2 regions of the Kribbella sp. NPDC004875 genome follow, and region 2 is predicted to be linked to the other one. Evidence: predicted binding sites of a transcription regulator. Region 2 holds the regulator's gene; the other holds the start of a gene.
The links. Region 2 encodes HrcA, which represses chaperone genes, less so after heat shock. Its sites were predicted from a motif close to TTGGCACTCGNNNNNNNCGAGTGCCAA; they were not measured.
Positions count from the first base shown of each region.

Region 1 (9,945 bases), on a different contig from region 2:
CCGGGAACGACTCCAGCGGGACCTCATGCGTCACGGTCCAGCGCGGCGCGAGGACGTCGTACCCCTCGGCCTCGAGCAGACGCGCACGATCCAGATCGGGCGCACCACTCGAGCCGTGCAGGAGCAGTACGCCCGTGGTCAACCTACGACTACCTCGACGCGCTGGAACTCCTTGACCTCGGTGTACCCGGTGGTGGCCATTGCGCGCTTGAGCGCGCCGACCAGGTTCATCGTGCCGTCCGGGACCCAGGACGGGCCGAACAGAATCTGCTCCATCGTGCCGGTGACGCCGACCTCGACCCGCTCGCCGCGGGGCAGGTCCTGGTGCCAGGCCTCGGCACCCCAGTGGTACCCGCCGCCGGGGGCGTCGCTCGCCCTGGCCAGCGGCGAGCCGACCATCACCGCGTCCGCGCCACAGGCGATCGCCTTCGCCACGTCGCCGGACCGACCGACCGAGCCGTCCGCGATGACGTGCACGTAGCGGCCACCGGACTCGTCCATGTAGTCCCGCCGGGCCGCCGCGACATCGGCCACCGCCGACGCCATCGGGACCGCGACCCCGAGCACCTTCCGGGTGGTGTGCGCGGCGCCACCGCCGAAGCCGACGAGTACGCCGGCCGCGCCCGTCCGCATCAGGTGCAACGCGGCCTGGTGCGTCGCGCAGCCACCGACGATCACCGGGACGTCCAGGTCGTAGATGAACTGCTTGAGGTTCAGCGGCTCCGCCTGTCCGGAGACGTGCTCGGCCGAGACCGTCGTACCGCGGATGACGAACAGGTCGACGCCCGCGTCCACGACATGCTTGGCGAACTGCTTGGTGCGCTGCGGCGAGAGCGCCCCGGCCACGGTGACGCCGGAGGCGCGGATCTCCTGCACCCGCTGCGAGATCAGCTCGGGCTTGATCGGCGCCGAGTAGATCTCCTGCAGCCGGTGCGTCGCCTGCTGGGTGTCGAGGTGGATGATCTCCTCGAGCAGGCTCGTCGGGTCCTCGTAGCGGGTCCAGAGACCCTCGAGGTTCAAGACGCCGAGACCGCCCGCCTTGCCGATCGCGATCGCGGTGGCCGGCGACATCACCGAGTCCATCGGCGCGGCCAGGATCGGCAGCTCGAACCGGTACGCGTCGATCTGCCAGGCGACCGAGACCTCCTCAGGGTCCCGCGTCCGCCGCGACGGCACGATCGCGATGTCGTCGAACGCGTACGCCTGCCGGCCACGCTTCGCGCGGCCGATCTCGATCTCGGTCATCTGGTGTTCCTTCGGGTTGGAGCAGACAGGTCAGCGGCCGGAGTAGTTCGGGGCCTCGACCGTCATCTGGATGTCGTGCGGGTGGGACTCCTGGAGGCCGGCGGAGGTGATCCGGACGAAGCGGCCCTTCTCCTGCAGTTCCGGCACCGTGCGGGCGCCGGTGTACCACATGGACTGCCGCAGGCCTCCGATCAGCTGGTGCGCGACGGCGGACAGCGGGCCGCGGTACGGGACCTGGCCCTCGACGCCCTCGGCGATCAGCTTCTCGTCGCTGCCGACGTCGCTCTGGAAGTAGCGGTCCTTGGAGTACGACTTGCGCAGCCCGCCGGACTGCATCGCGCCGAGCGAGCCCATCCCGCGGTACGCCTTGAACTGCTTGCCGTTGATGAACACCAGGTCGCCCGGCGACTCCTCGCACCCGGCGAGCAGCGAGCCCAGCATGACGGTGTCCGCACCGGCGACGAGCGCCTTCGCGATGTCACCGGAGTACTGCAGGCCGCCGTCGCCGATCACCGGGACGCCGGCCGGCTTGCAGGCCAGCGAGGCCTCGTAGATCGCGGTCACCTGCGGTACGCCGACGCCGGACACGACCCGCGTCGTACAGATGGAACCGGGGCCGACGCCGACCTTGACGCCGTCCGCGCCCGCGTCGACCAGCGCCTGGGCGCCCGCCCGGGTGCCGACGTTGCCGCCGACGATGTCGACACCGCGGGTGGCCGGGTCGGCCTTGAGCTTGCGGATGATCTCCAGCTGCGACTGGGAGTGACCGTGGGCGGTGTCCACGACCAGCACGTCGACGCCGGCCTCGACCAGCGCCATGGCCCGCTTGTACGCCTCGCCGAAGAAGCCGATCGCTCCGGCCACCATCAGCCGGCCCGTCGCGTCCTTGGTGGACAGCGGGAACTTGTCGCGCTTGACGAAGTCCTTCAGCGTGATCAGGCCGGTCAGCTTGCCGGAGTCGTCGACCAGCGGCAGCTTCTCGACCTTGTGCTTGCTGAGCAGCGCCATCGCGTCGTCCGCGGCGATGCCCTGCTTGCCGGTGATCAGCGGCTGCTTGGTCATCACCTCGCGGACCGGCCGGGACAGGTCGTTCTCGAAGCGCATGTCGCGGTTGGTGACGATGCCGACCAGGACACCGGCGCCGTCCACCACCGGCACACCGGAGATCCGGTACTGCCCGCAGAGCGCGTCGGCCTCGCCGATGGTGGCATCCGGGCCGATGGTGATCGGCTGCGCGATCATGCCGGACTCGGAGCGCTTGACCAGGTCGACCTGCTGGGCCTGGTCCTCGATCGACAGGTTGCGGTGCAGCACGCCGAGACCGCCCTGGCGGGCCATCGCGATCGCCATCCGCGCCTCGGTGACGGTGTCCATCGCGCTGGACAGCAGCGGGATGTTCACCCAGACGTTGCGGCTCACCCGGGACCGGGTGACGGCTTCGGACGGGATGACGTCGGACTCGTTCGGCTGCAGTAGTACGTCGTCGAAGGTGAGGCCGAGGACGGCGAACTTGTCAGGAACTCCAGCGGGTGTGATGTCCATGGGGAAAGCAGGCACCTTTGTACGGCGAGAACGGAGCACCATCCTATCCGCGCCCCCGCGAGGCCCCGAATCCACCATCCACAAGCAGCAGCCCGCCGCGATCGCGGCGGGCTCCTGGTGATCGGCCGACTACTTGGTCGGCGTGTTGACGATGCCGAGGATCTTCAGCAGGCTCGCGTCGTCCGTCGAGCCGTGGGTGCGGTCGATCGCGGCGTGCTTGCCCTCCGGGTACGCACCAGTGGAGTGCTTGCCCGTCGGGTAGGTCTTGCGGACCGAGCCCGTGCTGACCTTCCCGCTCGAGTGCTTCGCGGTGCTCTTCTTCGCCGGTGCCTTGGGCGCCACCGGCGTACTGCCGACCGTCGTCGCCGGGGTGTCGGTGGCACCGAAGAAGCGCTCGGCGCTCTCGACGGCCACCGGCGCACCGGTCGGGGTCGGCAGGATCGGCGAGATCGCCTGGCCGATCAGGTCGCTGACCGCGTTCGCCAGGTCGCTCGGGGTCTGCGTGACCTCGCTGCTCGGCGTCGCCGTGCTGCCGGCGCCGGACGTGTCGGTCCCGCTCGTCCCGTCCGTGGCACCGGTGCCGCTGCCCGGAGTCGTCGTACCCGTGCCGCTGTCCGAACCCGGTGCGGCGCCCTCGCTCCCGTTCGACGTGCCGGTCTGGCCGGAGCCCGAGTCGCTGCTCGGGGTCGCGGTCGGGTCACCCGATGCCGCGTTGTCACCGGTCCCGGTGTCCACGTTCGCCGGCGCGCTGGGCGTCGTCGTGGTCGTGGTGGTGGGGTCCGTCGGCCCTGTCGTCGTGGAACTGCCCGGCTCGGTCGGGTCACCCGTCGGCGTGGGCGTCGTCGGGGTGTCCGGCGGCGTCGTCGGAGTGTCCGTTGTGTCCTTGCCACCGGTGGTGGTGTCGGTCGGCGGGTCCGTCTTGCCGTCGTCGGACTTCGAGTTGCCGATCGGCTTGCCCGGATCCTGGGTCTTCGCCGGGTCGGTCGGGCCGACCTGCTTCTGATCCAAGATCGCCAGCGGCTTCTCCGGCGGCGTGACCAGCGGCGGCATCACCGGGATCGTGCGGGCGTTCGGGTCGTCGGCCAGCGTGGAGCCGTCCTTGCCGCCGGTCTGCGCGCCGTGCTCCGCCTTGATCTTCTGGTAGTCCTTGGCGACCTTGACGATCTTGGTCTTGTCCAGGACCGGCAGGCCGTCGAGCTCCTCCTTCGGGAAGCTGGTCTGCGGGCGGACCGCGTCGACCATCTTCTCGATGACCTTCTCGTACGGCGACAACGGGTCACCGGTGACCGCCGCGGCCACCCCGGAGACCGACAGCGCGGCCACCGCGGCGACACCGAGCGCCAGACCACGGGTCGCCACCTTGCGGGCGAACGGGTCGGTGATCGGGTTGAGTGCCGCGCAGCGCGCCAGGAAGCTCTCCGGATCGTCGATGGTCTCCACCGGGAGCTCGTCCTCGACCTCCACCGCCAGCCGCAGATCGGCCAGCAGCTGGACGGCCGGGTCGTGCTCGCCGGCCGCGCGGGCGGACTCCCCTCCGGCGGCCAACAGATCGAGCAGTGCGTCATCGGCCTCGATCGCGTCCAGGTCGAACCGGTCAGCCATGATGCCCCTCCCCTGCTGATCCTCGTTCCGACTGTGCTTCATGCCCCACGTACCCCCTGAGCGTGTTCAACGCCCGATGCTGTGCGACCCTCACCGCCCCCGGTGTCATGCCCAGTGCCCGGCCGGTCTCCTCGGCTGACATCCCCGCGACGACCCGGAGGCGCAGGATCTCCCGCAGCTTCTCCGGCAGCTTGTCCAGCAGGCCCATGATGTGCTGGACCTCGGACTGCCGGACCGCGCGCTCCTCCGGTGTCGGTGACTCGTCCGCGCCGTCCGGCAGGTCCGGCGTCGAGACGTCGGCGACCGCGAACGCACGCTGGGCATCGGCGACCTTGCGGGCCGCGATGCCGTAGACGAAAGCCTCGAAAGGCCTCCCCTCGTCCCGGTACCGGCCGAGTGCACCGAAGACCGCGACGCAAACCTCTTGTGCGACGTCGTCGACCATGTCGGCGCCGCCGGGATAGGTCCACAGACGGGACCGTACGTAGCGATGCGCCACAGCGCGCACCCTGGTGAGCAGGTCGTTGAGAGCTGTGCGGTCCCCGTCGCCGGCCAGCGCGGCAAGATCCCTGAGCTCGACCCGGTCGTGGGTGTCAGGTACTCGGACCTCGGTCACCCCTCGCCCCCTCGTGTCGGACCGGTCAGCCTGAAAGATGGTACGGCTCTCAACCTCACTTGCCTAGTGGCAATTCGTGGTCACCTCCGGCCAGTTGATCACGATCTGTCACTACTCGCCGGTTCGGATCCCGTCGCCGGCGCTCAGGCCGGCTGCCGGTCGGGAGGTGCGCTGAAGCGGATGAGCTCGGTGGCGTGCTGTCCGCCCCAGTCGATCGGCGTCCGCCCGACCTCGACCCACCCGGCCCTGCGATAGAGATGGACGGCGGCGCCGCGGTTGTCGACGACTTCGAGCGAGAGCTTCCGGCCCAGTTCGGCCGCGGTCGTCACGCAGTGCTGCAGGAGTTGACGCCCGATACCGCGACCGGTCGCTTTCGGGTCGACGTACAGGCGCTCGACCTCGGCGGCGTCGCCGGCAGCCGTCAGTACGACGTGACCGACGACCTGCTCGTCCTGGACCGCGACCCAGCAGCCGAGGGCCGACTCCGGCGTCAGCCAGACGCGGGGGTCGGCCGGCCAGTTGATCGGGTACCCCGCCTGCTCGTACACCGCCCGCAGCAGCTCCACGCAGACATCCAGGTCACCATCGTCCCGCACCCGTATCAGCACTCGCCTACCCCACCAGATCCTGTCTCCAGCGCCAACCCACACCCCACCCACCGGCGCCGGCTGCCGGCACATCCCGGCCCGCACTGACCAGAAGCCGGGGCCTGGCCTAGGCGGCGGGGGCAGCCAACAGGTTATTTCCTGTGCTCACCCACGAGTTCCTGTCCACGGCACCAACTCCCGCCCCGCGCCCCACGCCCCGCGCCCCGGCCACCCGCGCCGGTACGGAAACGCACAGCACCGCCCGGCAGCCGGGCTGCCGGGCGGTGCTGTGGTACTGCGTGCTGTCGAACTACTGCCTGAGGGTCAGTGGCCGTGACCGTGGCCGTGACCGGCCGCGGCGGGCTCCTCTTCCTCGGGCTTGTCGACGACCAGGGTCTCGGTCGTCAGCAGGAGCGCGGCGATCGAGCCGGCGTTGGCGAGCGCGGACCGGGTCACCTTGACCGGGTCCAGGACGCCGCTGCCGAGCAGGTCGCCGTACTCGCCGGTGGCCGCGTTGAAGCCGTTGCCGGACTCCATCTCGGACACCTTGGCGACCACGACGTAGCCCTCGTAGCCGCCGTTCTCGGCGATCCAGCGCAGCGGCTCGACGACGGCCTTGCGGACGATCCGGACACCGGTCGCCTCGTCACCGTCGAGCTCGAGCTCCTTGTCGAGCACCGTGGCCGCGTGCACAAGAGCGGAGCCGCCACCGGCGACGATGCCCTCCTCGATCGCGGCCCGGGTCGCGGACACGGCGTCCTCGATCCGGTGCTTCTTCTCCTTCAGCTCGACCTCGGTGGCCGCGCCGACCTTGATCACGCAGACGCCACCGGCCAGCTTCGCCAGCCGCTCCTGCAGCTTCTCGCGGTCCCAGTCGGAGTCGGTGCGCTCGATCTCGGCCTTGATCTGGTTGACCCGGCCGTCGATGTCGTCGGCCTTGCCGGCGCCCTCGACGACGGTCGTGTTGTCCTTCGAGACCACGATCCGGCGGGCCGAACCGAGCACCTCGAGGCCGACCTGGTCGAGCTTCAGCCCGACCTCGGGAGCCACGACCTGCGCGCCGGTGAGCGCGGCCAGGTCCTCCAGCATCGCCTTGCGGCGGTCACCGAAGCCCGGCGCCTTGACGGCGACCGAGGTGAAGTTGCCGCGGATCTTGTTCACCACCAGGGTGGACAGCGCCTCGGCCTCGACGTCCTCGGCGATGATCAGCAGCGCCTTGCCGGACTGCACGACCTTCTCCAGCAGCGGCAGCAGGTCCGCGATCGCGGAGATCTTGCCCTGGTGGATCAGGATGTACGGGTCCTCCAGCACCGCTTCGCCGGCCTCGGCGTCGGTGATGAAGTACGGCGAGATGTAGCCCTTGTCGAACTGCATACCCTCGGTGAACTCGAGTTCGGTCCCGAAGGTGTTCGACTCCTCGACGGTGATCACACCGTCCTTGCCGACCTTGTCGAACGCGTCCGCGATCAGCGCGCCGATCTCGGCGTCGCGGGCGGAGATGGTCGCGACGTGGGCCATGTCGCCCTTGTCGTCGACCGGCTTCGCGGTGTCCACCAGCTTGGCCGACACGGCCTCGACGGCCGCCTCGATACCGCGCTTGAGGCCCATCGGGTTGGCGCCGGCGGCGACCGCCCGCAGGCCCTCGTGCACCAGTGCCTGCGCCAGCACCGTCGCGGTGGTGGTGCCGTCACCGGCGATGTCGTTGGTCTTGGTGGCGACCTCCTTGGTGAGCTGCGCACCAAGGTTCTCGAACGGGTCGTCCAGCTCGACCTCACGGGCGACGGTGACACCGTCGTTGGTGATGGTCGGGGCGCCCCACTTCTTGTCCAGGACGACGTAGCGGCCCTTCGGGCCCAGCGTCACCTTCACCGTGTTCGCGAGCTTGTCGACGCCGCGCTCCAGGGCGCGCCGCGCGTTCTCGTCGAACTCGAGGATCTTCGGCATGAAGAAAACCAGTCCTTTTCTGAATGTCTACGTTGCAGGTGCCGAACGGGCGCCGTTCCCGGCCGGGACGGCCCGGCAGGAACCCACTCCGCCCCGGCGCCAGTGGCTCCGGGGCGGTGTCGGTCAGGAACGGGGGTTCGTCACTTGCTGACGACGGCGAGGATGTCGCGGGCGCCCAGGATCAGGTAGTCCTGACCGTCGTACTTGACCTCGGTGCCGCCGTACTTGGAGTAGATGACCTTGTCGCCGACGGCGACGTCCAGCGGGACGCGGTTGCCGTTGTCGTCGATCCGGCCCGGGCCGACAGCGAGGATCTCGCCCTCCTGCGGCTTCTCCTTGGCGGTGTCCGGGATCACCAGGCCGGACTTCGTGGTCTGCTCGGCTTCGAGCGGCGCGACGAGGACGCGGTCCTCGAGCGGCTTGATCGTGACCGACACTTGCTGACCTCCACGGTCGAATTCGCTTGTCTGTTTCCCATGTGGTCGCGTTCCCCTGCCGTCGCGGGGGTCAAGGGCCGGACCGCTGGCACCCTCACTAGGAGAGTGCCAACACCGAATCTAGGCCGCGATTAGCACTCGGTCAACTCGAGTGCCAAAGGAATTCGCCGCCGACGCCGTGATCGCCCCGGCACGGAATGTGGTCAAACCCCGGCCGGCATGCGACCGTTCTCTCAGAGCGGTCTCAGGGACGGCCCCCAGGAGGAGCCATGGCGTTCAAGCTGCCGGCACTGCCCAAGCTGTCCGGCCGCACCGTCGCACTCCTCGCCGCGGTCGGCGCGGTGGCGGTCGGAGCGGTCGCCGCCAACGCCTCCAAATCCGACTCCCCGGCCGCCGGCGCACCCGCCACCGCGCCGGCCCAGAAGGACCGGAAGGACGCGAAGGCCGACCAGCCCGAGGAGTCCCGCGAGGCAACCGCCGCCGAGATGAAGGCCGCGGCCGCGCTCCCGCAGTGCCGGGCCGCCCGGCTGGTCCCGGTGAACCGCAGCTGGGGCATCCCGATGCCGTCGATCTACGCGAGCACCAGCACCACCTGCAACCTGATGTACGGCGACAACCCGTACCGCGGCTCCAACCGGTACGGCGACCCGGAGACCGCGATCCAAGTGCTCCAGCGCAATCTCAACTTCTGCTACGGCACCAAGCTGGCCGTCGACGGGCTCTACGGCAGTAAGACCCAGGCCGCGGTCAAACTGGTCCAGCGGCGGCACCACCTCGTCGTGGACGGCATCTACGGCCCGAAGACCCGCTCAGCCATGAACTGGCGCCTGTACTCGATGGCAACCCGCAGCTGGAGCAGGAGCTGTTCGAGTCCCCTCTAAAGTTGCAGGGTGACTGTTACCGCGCTGCTCGACGGGCCGGGCGCTGAGGTCCTCGCCACAGCATGTGCGGACTACCAGCCCGGCCGTGAACTCCAACTGGTCGAGAAGCTCAGACGCCGGTACGACGCGACGCTGGTCACGACTGCGGTCACTCAGGCCGCGTTGCGCCACCGTGCCGTCGCCAAGTTCGGTCCGGACGCGCAGCGGATGTACTTCACCCCAGACGGCCTCGAGCAGGCCACCCGGACCGCTGTCGGCACCCATCGCGCCGCACGGATCGCAGCGACCCTCCCGGGCGCCGGCGTGGTCGACCTGGGCTGTGGCATCGGCGGCGACCTCATCAGTGCTGCCCGCGCCGGCCTGCGCGTGACCGGTGTCGAGCGCGACCCCGAGACCGCAGCCACCGCCCGCGCCAACCTGTCCGCCCTCGGCCTCCCCGGAGACGTGCTGGTCGGCGAGGCCGAGGCGACCGACCTCACGCCGTACGACGTGGTGTTCGCGGACCCCGCGCGGCGGGCGGATGGGCGGCGCGTGTTCGATCACAACGCCTACTCGCCGCCCTGGTCGTTCGTGACCGGGCTGCTGGAGCGGACTGCTTGTGTCAAGGTCGCACCGGGCATCCCGCACGACGCGGTCCCCGACGGTGTCGAGGCGGAGTGGGTCAGTGACTCCGGTGAGGTGAAGGAGGCCGCGCTGTGGTCCGGTTCGCTCGCCAACGGGATCACCCGGCGCGCCACTCTGCTGCCCAGTGCGGCGACCGTCACCGACGCACCGGACGCTGAGGTCGGTCCGGTCGGTCGGTACATCTACGAGCCCGACGGTGCGGTCGTCCGGGCCGGTCTGGTCACCGCAGTGGCTGCAGCGGTGGACGGCTGGCTTCTGGATCCGCGCATTGCTTACGTCACCGCAGCGCAGTACGTCCCGACGCCGCTCGGCTCGGCGTACGAGGTGCTGGAGGAGCTGCCGTACAAGGAGAAGGCGCTGCGTTCCTGGGTGCGCAGCCAGGGCATCGGCACGCTGGAGATCAAGAGGCGCGGTGTGGACCTCGACCCGGCCCAGCTGCGCAAGAAGCTCGCACCGAAGGGCTCGGC
Region 1 covers NZ_JBIALI010000001.1:2,254,019-2,263,963, reverse strand. The annotation lists gene ACFYRH_RS11050 (alpha/beta fold hydrolase) at 1-142, opposite strand, end outside; gene ACFYRH_RS11045 (GuaB3 family IMP dehydrogenase-related protein) at 139-1,245, opposite strand; gene guaB (IMP dehydrogenase) at 1,276-2,787, opposite strand; gene ACFYRH_RS11035 (hypothetical protein) at 2,917-4,389, opposite strand; gene shbA (RNA polymerase sigma factor ShbA) at 4,382-5,005, opposite strand; gene ACFYRH_RS11025 (GNAT family N-acetyltransferase) at 5,149-5,613, opposite strand; gene groL (chaperonin GroEL) at 5,917-7,536, opposite strand; gene groES (co-chaperone GroES) at 7,677-7,973, opposite strand; gene ACFYRH_RS11010 (peptidoglycan-binding protein) at 8,243-8,854, shown strand; gene ACFYRH_RS11005 (methyltransferase domain-containing protein) at 8,864-9,945, shown strand, end outside.
Region 1: the regulator HrcA is predicted to act here: its motif matches at 8,105-8,131, upstream of groES (co-chaperone GroES).

Region 2 (9,945 bases):
CGGCGCCGGCCACACGGCCAACCCCGGCAACGACGGCGACGCGGTCGCCGGTTCCGGTACGACGGCCACCGCGACCGCCGTACCGCAGAGCCGGCCGCCGTCGGTCGCGCAACCCTCACCGGCCCCGTCGGTGGCGTCGACCGACGCGAGTACAGGTGCTACGAAGGCTTCCGGTGCGCCCGAACAGGCCGTCAGCAACGCGGTCGTCCCGGTGTACTGGATGGGTCAGCAGGTCGGCGCGCGGAAGAAGACCGCGACCCGCCTGTACCGCACCTGGGCCAAGGTCAGCGGCCGCCCGGCCGAGGAGGCGGTCCGGATCATGACCACGAAGCAGCCGGAGGACCCGGACTACTTCACGGTCTGGCGCGGCGCCGCGGTGAACACCGTGACCCGGTCGGACGGCGTGGTGACGGTCGACTTCAAGCAGCTGCCGAAGGCCAGGCTGGACGCTGACGTCGCGCAGGTCGCGACGCAGCAGCTGGTCTACACCGTGCAGGGCGCGTTGAAGGACGACCAGACGCCGATCCAGGTCACGCAGGGCGGCCGGTCGGTGCCGAAGCTCTTCGGTCAGGTCGACGCCACGACGCCGCTCGGGCGGGCGCAGGCGGCGGACGTGCAGGCGTTCGTCTGGATCGAGTCGCCCGCCGAGGCGCAGGTGCTCGGCGAGGACAAGGTCACCGTCGCCGGTGTGGCGAACACGTTCGAGGCGACGGTCAACTACCAGGCGACGAACCTGAAGACCCGCGAGACGAAGAAGAGCTTCACCAGCACGCAGGAAGGCATGAAGTTCTCGCCGTACGCGTTCCAGCTCACTCTCAGCCCGGGCCCGTGGCAGATCAGCGTCTACCTGGTGTCTCCCGCGGACGGCACGATCACCGACACGGACACCAAGTCGATCCTGGTGAAATAGCAGGGCGTGTCTCCCAATCCCGCGCAGTAGGCGGGGGATTGGGAGACACGCCCTAGTCCGCGCGGTCGATCGTCGCGGCGAGCAGGCCCGGGAACGCATCGTCGAACTCGGACCGGCGCAGGCGGTTCAGCCGGCGGGCACCCTCATCGCGCTGCTCGATGAGGCCGGCGGAGCGCAGTACGGCGAAGTGGTGGCTGGCGGTCGCCTTCTTCACGGGCAGGTCGAAGGTGCCGCAGGCGCGGGTCCAGTCCTCGTGGACGGCGAGGTCGCGCAGGATCGAGCGCCGCACCGGATCCGCGAGCGCGTCGAGAGCCGCTTGCAACGGCACGTCACCTGGTTCGACGTGCTGCAGGGTCCGCGCTCGTGCTGACTCGACCGCCATAGTGTTCGAAGTCTACCTAACAGCTCAACGCCAGCGGGAACGGGCGAGCAGCGCGGCCGCGGCGGCCACTCCGGCGGTCGAGGTGCGCAGCACGGTGTCGCCGAGGAGGACCGGGTCGACGTCGAACGCCTTCAGCTCGGCCGGGGCGATCCCGCCCTCGGGGCCGATCACGATCACCACGTCACCCGCGGCCGGAACCTCGAGGGACGCCAGCGCGACGGTCGCCTCCTCATGCAGTACGACGGGAAGCGCCGCGCCGGCCAGCAACTCGGCGACCTCGGCCGTCGATGCGAGCGGAGCGACCTCCGCGAACCAGGTACGTCGTGACTGCTTGCTCGCCTCGAACGCCCAGGCCCGCCATTTCGCGAGCATCTTCTCGACCCGCTCCGGGTTCGCCCGGAACTGACTGCGCTCCGCGTTCCACGGCACGATCACGTCGACGCCGACCTCGGTGAGCATCTCGACCGCGAGCTCGGCCCGCTCCCCCTTCGGCACCGCCTGCACCACGACCACCCGCGGCACGCCGGCCGGCACCGTCCCGCGCTCGTCCACGGCGACCGTCACACCGGCCTTCGACGCGGTCACCACAGGACCTTCGGCCCAGGCGCCGCGCCCGTCGGTCAACCGAAGGCGCTCGCCCGGCCCGATCCGCCGTACGACGGCCGCGTGCCGGCCCTCCGGTCCGTCGAGCGTCAGCTCCTCGCCGGCCAGATCGGCGCGGAAGAACACCGCCACACCCATCGTCCCAACACCTCCGCCATCCAAGGGTCACCGTCCGAGCGTCACCGTTTGAGGGGCCGGCCCCTCAACTGGTGGGTTCTCCCCCCGAAGTTCCAGGAGCCCACCCGCCGTTTGAGGAGCCGGCCCCACAAACGACACCGGGCACGGCACCGGGCCACGGCACCGGGCGACGGCACCGGGCGCGGCACCGGGCACGGAGCGGGGGGCGCCGGGGTGGGTGCCCGGGGGTGGGTCTAGTGCGCGCCGAAGGCGTCGCGGAGGCGGCCGAAGACGCCCTTGTGGGTGGCCTGGACCTGACCCTGCGGACGCTCCTCGTCGCGGGCGACGGCGAGCTGCCGGAGCAGCTCGGCCTGGGCGTCGTCGAGCTTGGTCGGCGTCTCCACGATCACCTGCACGATCAGGTCGCCGCGCCCCGCGTGCCGCAGCCGCGGTACGCCGCGGGCGGTCAGCGTGACCGCCATCCCGGACTGCGTACCCGGCCGGATCTCCAGCGGGGTCGTCTCGCCCTCGAGGGTCGGCAGGTCGATCGTCGTACCGAGCGCGGCCGCCGTCATCGGCAGCGTCACCGTGCAGTGCAGGTCGTCACCGTTGCGGGTGAAGATGTCGTGCGGCTCGACCTCGATCTCGACGTACAGGTCGCCGGCCGGACCGCCGCCGGGGCCGACCTCGCCCTGACCGGACAGCTGCACCCGGGTGCCGCTGTCGACGCCGCCGGGGATCTTGACCGTGACGGTACGCCGGGAGCGGACGCGACCGTCGCCGGAGCACTCGACGCACGGGTTCGGGATCGTGGTCCCGTAGCCGCGGCAGTTCGGGCACGGGCGCATCGTCCGGACCTCGCCGAGGAACGACCGCTGCGTATGCGTCACCTCGCCGCGCCCGTGACAGATCTCGCAGGTCACCGGCTCGGAGCCGGCCGCCGCGCCGGACCCGCTACAGGTCGGGCAGAGGACCGCGGTGTCGACCTTGAGCTCGCGGGTCGTCCCGAAGGCCGCCTCGGCGAGATCGATCCGGAGCGGGATCAGCGCGTCCTGGCCGCGCCGGGTCCGCGGCCGCGGCCCGCGGGTGGCCCCGCCGGTCTGGCCGAAGAACGCGTCCATGATGTCGGTGAACGTGAACGCCTGACCGAACCCCGCGCCGCCCGGCCCGCCGGCCCCGGCGGTCGCGAACGGATCGCCGCCGAGGTCGTGCATCTGCCGCTTCTGCGGGTCGCTGAGCACCTGGAAGGCGCGGCCGATCTCCTGGAACTTCTGGTGGGCGTCCTCGGAGTCGTTCACGTCCGGGTGGTACTGGCGTGCCAGTTTGCGGTACGCCTTCTTGATCTCGTCCGGTGAGGCGTCGCGGCTGACACCTAGGACGGCGTAGTAATCGGTGCTCATACTCCAGACCAGGGGTTGTGTTTAGGGGGTGTGTGATGGTCCATCGCCTACTCCCCCTCGATTAGGAGTCGGCCAGGATCTGGCTGACGTAGCGCGCGACGGCGCGCACGGCGCCCATCGTGCTCGGGTAGTCCATATGGGTCGGGCCGACGATGCCGAGGGTGGCCAGCGCCTCCGACTTCGACCCGTACCCGGTCGCGACCACCGAGGTGGTGGCCAGTTCCTCGAACGGGTTCTCGTGCCCGATCCGGACCGTCAGGGTCTGCGGGTTGGTGGCCTCGCCGAGCAGCTTCAGCAGGATGACGTGCTCTTCGAGCGCCTCCAGCACCGGCTTGACGTTCCGGTCGAAGTCGTCGCCGTACCGGGTCAGGTTGGCGGCGCCGCCGACCGCGATCCGCTGCTCGCCGACCTCGTCGGTGAACGCCTCGAGCAGCGTGGTGACGATCGACGCGACCAGCGACCGGTCGGCCGGCGCGAACAGCTCCGGGACACCGGCCAGGGACGTGGCCGCATCGGTCAGGCGCTGGCCGGCCAGCACTGTGTTCAGCCGGGATCGCAGGTCCGCGATCAGCTGTTCCTCGACGTCGTGCGGGTGCTCGACGAGCCGCTGCTCGACCCGGCCGTTGCTGGTGATCAGCACCAGCAGCAACCGGCGCGGGGTCATCGTGACGACCTCGATGTGCCGGACGCTCGACCGGTTCAGCGACGGGTACTGCACGACGGCGACCTGGCGGGTGATCTGCGCGAGCAGCCGGACCGTCCGCCGGACGACGTCGTCGAGGTCCACCGCGCCGGCCAGGAACGACGTGATCGCCCGCTTCTCGGCGGCCGACAGCGTCTTCACCGTACTCAGCTTGTCCACGAACAGCCGGTACCCGGCGTCGGTCGGGATCCGGCCCGCGCTGGTGTGTGGCTGGGTGATGTACCCCTCCTCCTCCAGCGCAGCCATGTCGTTACGCACGGTGGCCGGGGACACCCCGAGGTTGTGGCGATCCACGAGCGTCTTCGACCCGACCGGCTCGTGGGTCGCCACGTAGTCCTCGACGATGGCGCGGAGCACATCAAGCTTGCGTTCGTCCAGCACGCGCGCACACCCTCTCTCGATCGACACTGGCACTCGAAAGTTCCGAGTGCCAGTCTACCGAGCCGTAGGAGCTCGCACTGACGCGTGGCGGCGTGGGGCGGGTCTCAGGCGGTCTCGGGGGACGCTCCCAACGGTACGGCGGCCGGACGCTCGACCGTACTCGCGACGTCCACGGGCTGGTCCTGGACTGCCGCCTCGAGCAGCGACTCGAGGACGTCGAGCACGTGGTACGCCAACGCTCCGTCAGCGCGGTGTGGCTCGCCGCGACGCAGTGCGCGCGCCATGTCCGCGACGCCGACGCCGCGCCCCGCCCCGGCGTACCCACCGGCGACCGGGACCTCGGTCCACTCGCGCTGCGCGGCCGTCGCGATCTCGACGGTGCCGTCGAAGCCGTTCGGGTCCGGCACCGACAGGCTGCCTTCGGTCCCGTGGACCTCGATCCGCGGCAGCCGGGCCGCCCAGACGTCGAAGGACATCAGCACGGTCGTCAGCGCACCGGACTCGTGCTCCAGTACGCCGGTGACGTGCGTCGGCACCTCTACCGGGAACTTGGTACCCGCCCGCGGGCCCGAGTGGATCTCGCGTTCCTGCTTCGACTGGCCGGCGCGTGCGGTGACCCGACGTACCGGACCGAGCAGCGTGACCAGGCTGGTCACGTAGTACGGCCCCATGTCGAGCACCGGGCCACCACCGGGCTGGTAGTAGAACTCCGGCGCCGGGTGCCACAGCTCGTGACCCGGCGTGGTGAAGGCCGCGAAAGCAGCGTGCGGTACGCCGATGTCGCCACGGTCGATGACTGCTCGGGCGGTCTGGGTGCCCGTGCCGAGCACGGTGTCCGGTGCGCAGCCGACCCGGAGGTTGTTCGCGGCGGCGTACTTGAGCAACGGCTCGGCCTCGCTGCGGTCGACGGCGAGCGGCTTCTCGCCGTACACGTGCTTGCCGGCTTCCATCGCTGCCTGGTGCACGGGGGCGTGCGCGGCCGGGATGGTCAGGTTGAGGACGATCTCGACGTCGTCGGCGGCGTACAACTCGGCCGGGGACAACGCGCGGATGCTCGGGTGCTTCTCGGCGATCGCCTGCGCGCGGGAAACGTCCAGGTCGGCGACCGCGACCACGTCGACACCGGGGAGCTTGCCCAGGTGGTCGAGGTACGTGCCGGAGATGACGCCGGTGCCGACGATGCCGATGTTGGTCACTTGCTCGCCCACAGCAGCCCCCGTTCGATGATGGTGCGGACCTCGGGCGTCTCCAGGTCGTCCAGCTTGTGGCCGACGGTGCAGACGAAGACCTTGCCCTCGCCCCAGGTGCGGGTCCAGACGGCCGGCATCACGGCGCCCTCGATCCACGGGTAGTCCGGGTGCGACTCGAACGTCGTGGTGGCCAGCACCGTGTTGGTCGGGTCGTAGTGGATGTAGTACTGCTCGGTGTGCACGTCGAAGTGCTTGATGCCCTCGACGATCGGATGGTCGGCGACGATGTCGACCCGGTAGTCCGTGAAACCGTGCGGGTGCGAGATGAACTGCCCGCCGGTGATGAAGCTGTAGTCCACGTTCTTCCGGAACGAGTCGGCGATCCCGCCGTGCCAGCCCGCGAACCCGGTGCCGCGCCGGATCGCGGCCTCCAGACCCTTGAAATGCTCGGGCTCGATGTCGCTCATCGTCACGCACTGCAGCACCAGGTCGACGCCGTCCAGCTCCAGGTACGCCGCGGTGCTGTCGGAAACGGTCACCTCGTAACCGTTCTCCTTCAGGAAGGGGATGAACAGGTCGGTCGCCTCGACCGGGGAGTGACCTTCCCAGCCACCCCTGACCACCACCGCACGTCGTGTCGTCACACCGGCCACCCTTCGAAAGTTTCGGAATTCCGTTCGGAACACTTGCGACTCTAGGTCCGCCGAAGAGGCCTTGCCAAGAACTACTCTCAAGGGATGGGCTGGAAGTTCTGGAAGCGGTCGAATTCGATGGATCCGCAGGAGATGCTGGCCCGCGGGCACGCGCAGCCTGGGGCGTTCCCGCAGCCGCCGCGGCCGCAGGACACCTTGCCGGTGGGGTCGTTCGGGATGGCGGTCGAGGACGTGTTCTCGATCACCGGGCGCGGCACCGTAGTGACCGGGCGGGTGCAGGCCGGCACCGTGTCGGTCGGCGAGCAGGTGATGATCAGCCGGGCCGGGCAGCCGCTGCTGCAGGTCGAGGTGAGCGGCGTCGAGATGTTGCGCAAGACCGCGCGGACCGCGACGGCCGGCGACAACGTCGGGCTGCTGCTCCGCGGTGTCAAGCGGGACCAGGTCACGAGGGGCGACGTACTCAGCAAGTAGCGCCCAAGTAGTGTCGGGGGCATGAGTACGTGGACCGAGATCGGTGACCGCACGTGGGTCCGCCGGTACGACGAGTGGGACCTGAACATCGGCCTGGTCGCCGGATCCGACGGTGCCGTGGTGATCGACACCCGGGCCACCACCGAGGAGGCCGAGCAGCTCCGCGAGCACATCCGCGAGCTGACCGACGTACCGGTGAAGTGGGTCGTCAACACGCATGCCCATTTCGACCACGTGGCCGGCAACAGCGTGTTCATCGACGCCGAGGTCTACCTGCACGAGAACGCGGCCGCCGAGGAGAACCTCGCGGGTACGACGTTCGCGGCGGCGAAGGTGATCGACCTCGGCGACCGCCGCGTCGAGCTGCTGTACGTCGGTAACGCGCACACCTCCGGCGACGCCGTCGTCGCCGTGCCGGATGTGGACGTGTTCTTCGTCGGCGACCTGCTCGAGGAGTCGGCGCCCCCGTCGTACGGCGCGGACTCGTTCCCGCTGGAATGGCCGGACACCATCCAGGCCGTGGTCGGGATGATGCCGCAGGGCGCGCAGATCGTCCCCGGGCACGGCGCGGTCGTGGATGTCGAGTTCGCCACCGACCAGGCGATCGACCTCGGGAAGGTCGCGAACACGATCTCGACCCTGCACCACGCCGGCACCTCGCTCGACGACGCGCTCAAGCACACCGAGGACTGGCCCTGGCCGGTCGAGAAGCTCCAGGACGCGATCCGTCGCGGCTACCAGGCCCTCGGTACGCCGCAACGCCCGAGCCTCCCGCTCCTCGGCCCGAGCTGAGCCTGCCATTGCCTAGTTGTCCGTTGACACGGACAACTGTCGTCGCGCAACTTGTTCGGAACGGACTTCGCCCAACCGGATGAGGTGGGACCTGTGGTCACGACCGAGCAGACCGTGCACTCCGACGGACGCGTTGAGCTAACCGATCCCGAGGCCCTCGCCGGCAGTCCGTACGCCAACGCCGAGCTCGCGCCGACGCGGTTGCCGGAGCGGACCTGGACGACGTACAACTACGCGGCGCTGTGGATGGGGATGGCGCACAACATCCCCAGCTACCTGCTCGCGTCCGGGCTGGTCGCGCTCGGGATGAACTGGCTGCAGGCGTTCCTGACCATCACGCTCGGGAACCTGATCGTGCTGGTCCCGCTGCTGCTGAACAGTCACGCGGGGACGAAGTACGGCATCCCGTTCCCGGTGTTCGCGCGCGCCTTCTACGGCGTCCGCGGCGCGAACTTCCCGGCGTTGCTGAGGGCATTCATCGCCTGCGGCTGGTTCGGGATCCAGACCTGGATCGGCGGACAGGCGATCTACGTGATCGTCGGCGAGCTGTTCGGCAAGGGCTGGACCGACGCGGCCGCGATCGGCGGTCACCCGTGGACGATGTGGCTCAGCTTCTTGTTCTTCTGGGCGCTGCAGATGGTGCTGATCTTCCGCGGCATCGAGGGTCTGCGCCGGTTCGAGAACTGGGCGGCGCCGCTGGTGACGGTCGCGTTCGTGGCGCTGATGGTCGCGATCCTGGTGAAGGCCGGCGGGTTCGGGCCGATCCTGTCGCAGCCGTCCAAGCTCGGCTGGGACGCCGACTTCTGGAAGATCTTCGCGCCGTCGCTGATGGGCATGATCGCGTTCTGGGCGACGCTGTCGCTGAACATGCCGGACTTCACCCGGTTCGGGAAGGGCCAGCGCGCGCAGGTCTGGGGCCAGGTGATCGGCCTGCCGACCACGATGTCGTTCATCGCGCTGGTCTCGATCATCACCACCTCCGGGACCGTCGTGCTGTACGGCTCGGCGATCTGGGACCCGGTCGAGCTCACCCGCCGGTTCGAGAACCCGGTGGTGGTCACGATCGGGCTGGTGATGGCGATCCTCGCGACGATGTCCTGCAACGTGGCGGCCAACGTCGTGAGTCCGTCGTACGACTTCGCGAACGCGTTGCCGCGCTGGCTGAACTTCAAGACCGCGGGGCTGCTGACCGGCGTGATCGGCATCGTGATCCAGCCCTGGCGGTTGATCTCGGACCCGTCGATCTACATCTTCGTCTGGCTGTCGTTCTACGGCGGTCTGCTCGCGTCCGTGGCCGGCGTGCTGATCGCGGGCTACTGGCTGATCGACCGGACCAACCTGTTCCTGGCCGACCTGTACCAACCGAACGGCCGCTACTGGTACGCCGCCGGCTGGAACTGGCGCGGTGTCGTCGCGACCCTGTTGGGCTCGCTGCTCGCCGTCGGTGGCGCGTACTCGAACCCGGGCGCCGGCCCGTTCCCGCAGGACGGCCTGATCCCGTTCCTCAAGCCGCTGTACGACTACTCGTGGGCGGTCGGCCTGGTCGTCGGTTGCCTGGCGTACCTCGCGCTCACACTCACCGCGCCGAGCCGACAGTCAACGGCCACGCATGCGGCTCCCACTTATTAACATTGCCGGGTGGCTGACAGGTATGGGAACGACGTACTGGCGGGCGACTGGCGGAAGCCGAAGAACGGGCGCACCGTCGAGGTCGAGATCGAGAAGGGCATGGTCATCGAGGAACCCAGCTCCGGGTTCGTCGGCGCGATCGTGCGCTGGGAGCACGGCGTGGTCGATCTCGAGGACCGGCACGGCAAGATCCGCACCTACCCACTCGGACCCGGGTTCTGGCTGGACGGCAAACCGGTCAGCCTGAAGCCGCCGAAGAAGGCCGGTCCGGCGAAGAAGACCCGGACGGCGTCCGGCTCGGTCGCCGTCGACAACGTCCGCGCGAAGGTCGCCCGCGCCAGCCGGATCTACGTCGAGGGCCGGCACGACGCCGAACTGGTCGAGAAGGTCTGGGGCGACGACCTGCGGATCGAGGGCGTCGTGGTCGAGTACCTCGAAGGCGTCGACGACCTGGTCCCGATCGTGAACCGGTTCCAGCCCGGTCCCGGGCGGCGGCTCGGCGTCCTCGTGGACCACCTGGTCGAGGGCTCGAAGGAATCCAAGATCGCGGCACAGGTGAGCAACCCGTACGTGCTGGTGGTCGGCCACCCGTTCATCGACATCTGGGAAGCCGTCAAACCGTCGGCGGTCGGGATCAAGGCCTGGCCGCGGGTGCCGCACGGGCAGGACTGGAAGAAGGGGGTGCTGCAGGCGTTCGGCTGGCCGGCCACCGAC
Region 2 covers NZ_JBIALI010000008.1:203,891-213,835, forward strand. The annotation lists gene ACFYRH_RS37085 (Gmad2 immunoglobulin-like domain-containing protein) at 1-910, shown strand, start outside; gene ACFYRH_RS37090 (ArsR/SmtB family transcription factor) at 963-1,292, opposite strand; gene ACFYRH_RS37095 (16S rRNA (uracil(1498)-N(3))-methyltransferase) at 1,317-2,033, opposite strand; gene dnaJ (molecular chaperone DnaJ) at 2,267-3,412, opposite strand; gene hrcA (heat-inducible transcriptional repressor HrcA) at 3,474-4,496, opposite strand; gene ACFYRH_RS37110 (Gfo/Idh/MocA family protein) at 4,601-5,704, opposite strand; gene ACFYRH_RS37115 (ThuA domain-containing protein) at 5,689-6,330, opposite strand; gene ACFYRH_RS37120 (EF-Tu/IF-2/RF-3 family GTPase) at 6,424-6,810, shown strand; gene ACFYRH_RS37125 (MBL fold metallo-hydrolase) at 6,832-7,602, shown strand; gene ACFYRH_RS37130 (NCS1 family nucleobase:cation symporter-1) at 7,696-9,231, shown strand; gene ACFYRH_RS37135 (DUF3097 domain-containing protein) at 9,241-9,945, shown strand, end outside.